4 regions of the Kocuria sp. CPCC 204721 genome follow, and region 1 is predicted to be linked to each of the others. Evidence: riboswitches for the same ligand, from Rfam matches in the RefSeq annotation. Region 1 holds a riboswitch; each other region holds the start of a gene.

Evidence for each region. A riboswitch is a leader RNA that binds a small molecule or an ion and turns the genes downstream of it on or off. The one in region 1 is predicted to bind thiamine pyrophosphate.
Region 2: another riboswitch for thiamine pyrophosphate. It lies ahead of RF637_RS00460 (ECF transporter S component); the one in region 1 lies ahead of RF637_RS10015 (bifunctional hydroxymethylpyrimidine kinase/phosphomethylpyrimidine kinase).
Region 3: another riboswitch for thiamine pyrophosphate. It lies ahead of RF637_RS04290 (3-oxoacyl-ACP reductase); the one in region 1 lies ahead of RF637_RS10015 (bifunctional hydroxymethylpyrimidine kinase/phosphomethylpyrimidine kinase).
Region 4: another riboswitch for thiamine pyrophosphate. It lies ahead of thiO (glycine oxidase ThiO); the one in region 1 lies ahead of RF637_RS10015 (bifunctional hydroxymethylpyrimidine kinase/phosphomethylpyrimidine kinase).

The regions. Positions count from the first base shown of each region.
Region 1 is NZ_JAVKPO010000010.1:61,906-64,067, forward strand. It holds gene RF637_RS10010 (Rne/Rng family ribonuclease) at 1-987, shown strand, start outside; TPP riboswitch at 1,068-1,163, shown strand; gene RF637_RS10015 (bifunctional hydroxymethylpyrimidine kinase/phosphomethylpyrimidine kinase) at 1,151-2,162, shown strand, end outside.
Region 2 is NZ_JAVKPO010000001.1:96,926-99,087, forward strand. It holds gene RF637_RS00445 (monovalent cation/H+ antiporter complex subunit F) at 1-29, shown strand, start outside; gene mnhG (monovalent cation/H(+) antiporter subunit G) at 26-391, shown strand; gene RF637_RS00455 (DUF4235 domain-containing protein) at 519-791, shown strand; TPP riboswitch at 910-1,016, shown strand; gene RF637_RS00460 (ECF transporter S component) at 1,075-1,698, shown strand; gene RF637_RS00465 (ABC transporter ATP-binding protein) at 1,695-2,162, shown strand, end outside.
Region 3 is NZ_JAVKPO010000003.1:50,352-52,513, forward strand. It holds gene nadE (ammonia-dependent NAD(+) synthetase) at 1-659, shown strand, start outside; TPP riboswitch at 789-920, shown strand; gene RF637_RS04290 (3-oxoacyl-ACP reductase) at 966-1,730, shown strand; partial or broken gene RF637_RS04295 (LLM class flavin-dependent oxidoreductase) at 1,801-2,162, shown strand, end outside.
Region 4 is NZ_JAVKPO010000001.1:156,271-158,432, reverse strand. It holds gene thiE (thiamine phosphate synthase) at 121-783, opposite strand; TPP riboswitch at 904-1,028, shown strand; gene thiO (glycine oxidase ThiO) at 1,018-2,162, shown strand, end outside.

The DNA.
Region 1 (2,162 bases):
CAGGACAAGCCCAGGAACGGCAACCAGCACCACGGTTCGGACGAGCCGGACCAGGCGCGCGTGGAGGCCACCCGCACGGCGTTGGCGAACATCGCCGCGGCCTCCTCCCACGACGAGTCCGACGACGCCGCACGGAATGCTTCCCAGGGCACCGCACCGCAGTCCGGGGGCGGGCAGGCCGAGGACACCGGTTCCCAGGAGCAGCAGACCTCCCGCGGTCAGCAGGGCGGGGAGCACGCGTCCGAGAACTCCCACGGGGAGTCCGAGGGCGGGCGCCGTCGCCGCAAGCGCCGCGGCAAGCGCAGCCGCGGTCGCGGTCAGCAGGGCGAGGACAACGCCGTGCAGAACGACGGTTCCGGCCGGGACGGTTCCGGGAACGACTCGCGCGGGGATTCCCGGTCCGAGGACCGTTCCGGTGGGGACTCGTCCGCGAGCCTCACGATTCACGGCGAGGTCATCGAACTGCCCCACGGGCAGTCTGAGCAGCGGGGGAGCGAGGGCACCCAGGAGGCCCTGTCCCTGGATTCGCTGAGCGCCGCGTTCACGGATGCGGGCGAGGACGAAACCTCGACCGAGGGTGCCGTTCAGGATGCGGACGCCGCGTCCCAGCCGCGGGAGGCGGTGTCGAAGCGGTCGGCCGCCGGACACGCGCCGTCGAACTCCGGGACTGCGCAATCCAGTGCAGGGCAGACGAGTGCCGCGCAGCAGCAGACTTCCGGGGCAGCGTCGTCCGCTGGCGGGAACCGGCCGGCGGAGGCGCCGGCGGCTCCGGCCCGACGGCGTCGTGGGTCGCGGCGTGCCGTGGCGCCGGCGGCCGCGCCCGGAACCGCGAGCGTGGAGACCCACGAGTACACGCAGGAACGGCAGGTCAGCCGTTTCACCGCGGAGGCCGGGGCCGTGGCCCCCGCGGCGTCCGGTGACCAGCCCACCATCGTGGGTGTGGGCATCAAGGCTCAGGACATCACGATGACCGGCAAGCAGGACTGAGTGACCGGCGGCTGGATCCGTCGCCACGCGAGCACCGCAGGGGCACCCGGGATTCCGGGTGCCCCTGTGGCATGATCGGGGACACACACACGGGGTGCTGCGCACTGCGGCTGAGAACACACCCGTCGAACCTGATCTAGCTCGTACTAGCGAAGGGATTGTCGTGGACACCACGCCTTCTACCGCCATACCCCGCGTCCTCTCGATTGCCGGAACCGATCCCACGGGCGGGGCGGGTCACGCCGCGGACCTGAAATCCATCGCCGCACTGGGCGGGTACGGGCTGAGTGTGATCACCGCAGTGGTCGCCCAGAACACCCGGGGCGTCGTGAGCGTACACACCCCACCCGTCCAGGTCCTGCGGGACCAGCTGGATGCGGTCGCCGGGGACGTCACCCTGGATGCGATCAAGGTGGGGATGCTCGGCTCCGTGGAGGTCATCGACACGGTCCGGGACTGGCTCATGGTGGGGCGCGCACCCGTGGTCGTGATCGACCCCGTCATGGTCGCCACGGCCGGTGGGCGATTGCTGCGTCCGGACGCCGAACGGGCCCTGCGGGAGCTGCTGCCCCACGCGAATCTGATCACCCCCAACCTCCCGGAACTCGCGGTGCTGGCCGAGCGCCCCGTGGCCGCGACCTGGGACGAGGCGCTCGAGCAGGGACGCGCGGTCGCGGCGGCGTTCCATACCCGGGTCCTCGTGAAGGGTGGCCACTTGGCCGGGGACACGACCCCGGACGCCCTGTTGCTCCCCGGTCAGGACGAACCCGCCGCGTTGTTCGAGGGTCGCAGGGTGCACACGCGTAACACCCACGGCACCGGGTGCTCGCTGTCCTCCGCGGTGGCCACGGTCGTGGCGCGGACCGGGGACTGGCCCGAGGCGATCCGCACGGCCCGCACATGGTTGCGCGGTGCACTGCGCGGCGCGGACGAGTTGCACGTGGGTCACGGCAACGGTCCCGTGCACCACATGCACCACGTCCAGCACCTCGTCACGGATCCGGCGTTCGTGATGACGGCCGCCGCGGAATCCGAGGGCCCCCGGTTCACCGATGAACTGTGGGAGGAGAGCGCCCCGGTGCGTGAACGCATTGCTGCCCTGGCGTTCATCCGGGGCCTCGGGGACGGCACCCTGGACCCGGGCGAGTTCGAGCTGTACCTGGACCAGGACATGC
Region 2 (2,162 bases), on a different contig from region 1:
CGCGCAATGTGGGGTTGGAGCGCTCATGAACTGGCACACCGTCCTGGACGTCATCGCGCTGCTGTGCCTCGTGGGGGGGTCCCTCATGTCCCTGGCCGCGGCGGTGGGTCTGGTGCGCTTCCCCGATCTGCTCTCGCGCATGCACGCCGGCACCAAGCCCCAGGTCCTGGGGTTGCTTTTGCTGCTTACGGCCGTGGCGATCGAGAGCGGCAATCCCGGCATGATCCCGCTGATGATCCTCGCGTGGCTGTTCCAGCTGCTCACGGTGCCCGTGTCCGCGCACATGGTGGGCCGCGCCGCCTACCGCTCCAAGCACCTGAACCAGAAGAACCTCGTGGAGGACGAGCTGCGCGAGGTCGTCGCTCGCGCCGGCGAGGAAGAATCTCGCTGAGGACGTAATTCTCGGTTGGACCGGGTTCCTTCCGCCCCGTCGCGCCCGGCGCTTCGTATGCTGGGCAACGAGCACGACGTCGTCGGCCGCCCGGTGCCGACGGCACCCACAAGACAAGGAGAACCTCATGAACAAGGTAATGGACATTTTCGGCACGGTGGCGTCCCTGGGTGGCGTGGCCCTGGCCAACAAGGGCCTGTCCGCGGTGTGGAAGCAGGTCACGGGCAACGAGCCCCCCGCCAAGAACCCGGACCCGGACGAGGCATGGACCGACATCATCATCTGGGCCGTGATCACCGGTGTGGTGGGCACCGTCATCAAGGTGGGGATCTCCCGCCAGGTGGCCAAGTTCGAGTCCAAGGACTCCGATCCCTCCCGTAGCTCCCAGAGCGAGATCTGAGCCGCGGGTACCGCGCCCCCCGTACGGGTGGGCCGGGGCCGCGTAGGACGCACGTACGACGGCGGGTGGCCGGGCACGCGAGATGCCCGGCCACCCGCCGTCGTGGTCTAGACTGGCGTCTCAACGACAGGGGAGCGCCACCGCGGCGCTGAGAGTGCGCGTGAGCGCAGACCCTCGAACCTGATCCGGCTCGTACCGGCGCTAGGGAGTCGAGTATCTCAAGGACCCGCTCGCAACGGCGGGTGGTGTTCTTCCCCTCCTGGGATCTTCAGGAGGATTCAGCATGACGCAGGTCGGTAACACCCCCACCCGTACACCGCGCGCAAGCGGCAACCGCAGCTCGTCGTGGCGGGTCGTGGACATCGTGGTCACCGCCGTATTGGCCGCGGTGTGCGCCGTGATCTTCTGGATGTGGTCCAACCTCCTGTACCCGGCGGTCTCGGCGGGCACGGTGGCCTACCCGCCGTCCGCGGGGCTCATCGCGGGGGGCTGGCTCGTGGCGGGTACCCTGGGCGCCCTGATCATCCGCAAACCGGGCGCGGCTCTGTTCTGCGAGTTGCTCGCGGCCGTGATCGAGGGCTTCCTGGGAACGCATTTCGGGTGGCTCGTGGTGCTCTCCGGTCTGGTACAGGGCCTCGGTGTGGAGGTCGTGTTCCTCCTGACCCGTTACCGCCGGTTCGGTCCCGTGACCGCGGCGATCGGTGGGGCGGTATCCGGGCTGTTCCTGGGCGTGAGCGAGAACATCATGTACAACTTCGAGTGGGCTCTGGATCAGCAGGTCGTCTATGCGGCGCTGACCACGCTCTCCGGGGCCGTGATCGCAGGGTTGCTCATGTGGGCCGTGATGAGGGCCCTGCAGGCCACGGGTGTCCTCGGAGCACTGGCCTCCGGCGCCGTGCGCCGATGACCGCGGAACCGACCGTGCAGCTCACGGGCGCGCGGGTGGTCCTGGAGGGGTTCGGATGGCATCACCCCGGCCGCGAGACGCCCAGTCTGGTGGACCTGGACCTGATCATCGAGCCCGGTGAACGTGTCCTGCTCCTGGGCCCGTCCGGGGCGGGCAAGTCCACGCTCCTGCAGGCGCTCGCCGGTGTGGACCAGGACCCTGACGGCCGCTCCGCATCGGGCGGGTTGACCGTCGGGGGTGTCGACCCGCGCGACGCCCGCGGCACGGTGGGCTTCATGCATCAGGACCCCGAGACGCAGGTGGTCCTCTCGCGCGTGGGGGACGACGTCGCGTTCGGCCTCGAGAACCTCGCCGTCCCCCGCGAGCGGATCTGGCCGCGCGTGCGGGAAGCGCTCGCGCGCACGGGTCTGGAGCTCCCGCTCGACCACCCCACCACGGCGCTGTCCGGGGGGCAGAAACAACGT
Region 3 (2,162 bases), on a different contig from region 1:
GGCGCCTGGCCCAGCTCGCGGTCGAGAAACTGCGCGAGGACGAGATTAAGGCCGAGTTCGTGGCCATGCGACTGCCTCACGGGATCCAGCACGACGAGGCCGACGCCCAGGCGGCGCTCGAATTCATTCAACCGGACCGGGTCATCACGTACGACGTCGCGCCGGCCGTCCGCGGTTTCGAGTCCGCCTACGGTGCCGCGACCGGTGAGCAGCTCACCGATTTCACCCGCGGTAACACCAAGGCCCGCGTGCGTATGACGGCGCAGTACGCGGTGGGCGGGGACCACAACCTGCTGGTGATCGGCACGGATCACGCGGCGGAATCGGTCACCGGGTTCTTCACCAAGTTCGGCGACGGCGGCGCGGACGTCCTGCCCCTGAGCGGGCTGAACAAACGGCAGAACCGCCAGGTGCTCGCGTACCTGGGGGCCCCCGAGCAACTCGTGGGCAAGGTCCCCACCGCGGACCTCCTGGACGAGAACCCCGGGCGCACGGACGAGGACGAGCTGGGCCTGCGCTACGACGACATCGATGACTTCCTCGAGGGCAAGGACGTCCCCGAGGAGGTGGCCCGCAAGATCGAAAGCACGTTCCTGCGCACCCGCCACAAGCGCACGGTCCCGGTGACCCCGGCGGACGAGTGGTGGCGGGAGGGCTGATCCTCCCCGCCCGCGCGATACCCAAGGGGACGACCCTGGCCTGACTGCGCTGGACAACCGCATTGGCCATGCCCGCCGACGGCCTGCGCCGTGCGCGACCCCGGTCCGGACCCCTGTGCTTAGACTGGGCCCAGTGACACGGGGTGCCGCTGCACGTTCCCACGACCCACCGGGCCGGGGAGCCCTGGAGGCAATGGCTGAGATGACACCCGTCGAACCTGTCCAGTTAGTACTGGCGAAGGGATGTCACGGTGGCACCGCACGGGTGGCGCACCGCGTTCTTCGCCGTGAGCCACAGGAGTGAGCATGCGGATCGACACCACCATCGTCCTGATCACCGGGGGAGCCCGGGGTCTGGGTGAACACCTCAGCCGAGCCTTCGCCCGCGAAGGCGCCCGGGTGGTCGTGAACTACCACGCGAGCGAGGACCGCGCCCGCTCACTGGTGCGCGAACTCGGTGAGGACAAGGTCATTGCCGTTCGGGCGGACGTGACCGATGCCGGGCAGGTGCAGGAGATGGTGGCACTCGCCCAGGACCATTTCGGTGCGCCCATCACGGTGGCCGTGAACAACGCGCTGGTGGACTTCAGCTTCAACGGGGACGCCCGCCCCTCGCTCGAAAACCTCGCCGCCGAGGATCTTTCCCAGCAGTTCACCGGCGCGGTCGTGGGCGGACTCAACGTGATCCAGGCGGTCGTCCCGGGGATGCGCCGGTTTGGACACGGGCGCATCATCAACATCGGCACCAATCTCTTCCAGAACCCCGTGGTCCCCTACCACGACTACACCGCAGCCAAGGCCGCCCTGCTCTCCCTCACCCGCACGGCGGCCAAGGACCTGGGGGCCCTGGGCATCACCGTGAACATGATCTCCGGTGGCCTGCTACGCACCACGGACGCGAGTGCCGCTACCCCGGCCGAAGTCTTCGACGCCATTGCCGCCGGTACGCCCTTGGGTCGGGTCACCACCCCGGAGGAGTTCGCGGACACCGCCCTCTTCTTCGCCTCCGACTGGTCCCGCGGCGTCACCGGGCAGAACCTCGTGGTCGACGGTGGACTGGTGATGGACTGACATGGCCGCCCCGCACGACACCGCGCGGACCCCGTCCGCCGCCCCTGCGGCGTCCACTCGTCCCACCCAGGTGAACCAGCCGCCCGGGACACCCGCCCGGACGCTGCGCCTCAACGCCTTCCTCTACGGGGCCGGCCACCACCAGGCCGCGTGGCGCGCGCCGGGCTCCCCGGTGCACCGCCTCACGGACATCGCCTACTACGAGGAGCTCGCGCGGACTGCCGAACGCGGTCTGTTCGACGCGGTGTTCTTCGCGGACGGGCACAGCGTGGGTGATGTCTCCGGCGGGCCCCGCTGGAGCCTGGAACCCCTGACAGCGCTGTCCGCGATGGCGCGGGCCACCGAGCGCGTCGGCCTGGTGTGCACGGTGTCCACCACGTTCTTCACCCCGTTCCACGCGGCCAGGATGCTCGCGTCCTTGGACCACATCTC
Region 4 (2,162 bases), on a different contig from region 1:
CTGCGGCGCCATGACTCCATGACTCCGCCCCGACGCGCACCACCCCACCGAACACGTCGCCACCCGAGCGGTGCCATCCCACCGCGGCGCCGCCGCTACACCGCGTTCAAAGATCGGGTCTCACCCGGGCAGCGTGTCCCGCAGCGCCCGCGCCGCCGCGGTGACGTCCTGCGCATCGGTCACGGCCCGCACGACCACGATGCGCGAGGCACCCGTGTCGAGCACGGACGGCAACCGCGCGGTGTCGACCCCGCCGATCGCGAAGAAGGGCTTGTCCCCCGCGTGCTGAGCGGCGTAGCGCGGCAGCTCGAGCCCCACGGCCGCGCGACCCGGCTTCGTGGGGGTCTCCCACACGGGCCCGGTGCAGAAGTAGTCGAGCCCGGCGTCGGCCACGGCGGCGTCCACCTGGGCCGGGGAGTGACAGGACCGCCCGATCACCGCGTCGTCCCCCAGGACCCGCCGAGCCTGCGCGGTGGTGAGATCGCCCTGGCCCACGTGGAACACGTCCGCGCCGGTGAGCAGCGCGACGTCCGCGCGGTCGTTGACGGCGAAGAGTGCGCCGTGCTCACGGGCGACGTCGGCGAGCACCTCGATGGCCTCGATCTCCGCGGCAGCCTCGAGGGATTTGTCCCGCAACTGGATGATGTCCACCCCGCCCTCGTACGCGGCGTGCAGAAATTCGCGCAGGTCACCGCGCTCGCGGCGCGCCGTGACGCACACGTACAGTCGCGCGTTCTCGAGGGCGGCGCGGCGCCCGGTACCCGTCTGGCTCGTGTGTCCCATGCGGCCATCGTGGCACGAACCGCGCGCCCGCGGACACCTCGCCCGATCAGCCCGCCGCGAAGTCCCCCTGCGTTCCACAGCTAGGGGTGATTAGACTGGCAGGGCCGTTCGTCGCCGTTCGACGAACTCCACGGGAGTCCGCACACGTTGGCAACAACCACCGCAGCGGGCTGAGAGGGCGTGAGCCGCCGACCGGATCACCTGATGCGGATCATGCCGCCGGAGGGAGGAACAATGCCCGAGCACCTCGGTGACCACGTGGTCGTGGCCGGAGCTGGTCTCGTGGGCCTGGCCACGGCCTTCGAACTACGACGCCGCGGGGCCGCCGTGACCGTCGTCGATCCCCGCCCGGCGTGGGGCGCCACCCGCGCGGCCGCGGGCATGCTCGCACCGATCGCCGAGACCCAGTACGGCCAGGAACGCCTCTACCCCCTCATGCGGGCCTCCGCCGCGGAGTACCCGGACTTCGTGGAGCGCGTCACCGCGGCCACGGGCCTGCCCACGGGCTACCGCACCGAGGAGACGCTCGTGGTGGCCGCCGATGCCGCGGACGCCCAATCCCTCTCCGACCTCGCCTCACACCAGATCGCCTCCGGGATGGACGTGCAGGAGATCTCCACGCGGGAGGCTCGGCACCTGGAACCGGCTCTTGCGCCGCGGTTGAGCGGTGCGGTACGGATCGTCTCCGACCGCCAGGTGGACCCCCGGATGCTCGCGGCCGCCCTGGTGGAGACCCTGAACTGCCCGCACCTGACCACCATCGGGGACGTCCCCGACGCCGGACCGGCGCAGTGGCTGACCTCCCGCGTGGACACCGTGCTGACGTCCCGCAGGGAACCCCGGCAGGCCACGGGCGTGCAGGTGGACTCCGGTGAGGTGATCCCCGCGGACGCCGTGGTCGTGGCCACCGGGCTGACCGCCAACACCATGGGCGGGCTGCCCGAGGGACTCGACCTCCGATTGCGCCCGGTGTTCGGGGACATCCTGCGGTTGCGGGTCCCCGAGACCGCCCTGGCCCCCGGGGAATCGCATTTGCTCACGCGCACGGTGCGCGCCCAGGTCCTGGGTCGGCCCGTGTACATGGTCCCCCGCGAGGACCGGACCCTGGTGCTGGGCGCCACGAGCCGCGAGGACGGGCGCGAATCCGTGCTGGCCGGTGGCGTGCACCAACTGCTGCGGGACGCGCGCACCGTGGTCCCCGCGATCGACGACTGCGACGTCCTGGAGATGATGGCCCGCGCCCGCCCGGGAACCTCCGACGACCTGCCGTACGTGGGGAAGACCTCGGTGGCCGGGCTCGTGATCAGCACGGGTCACTTCCGTCACGGCATCCTGCTGACCCCCGTGGCGTCCCGGCTCGCGGCGGAGCTCGTGACCGG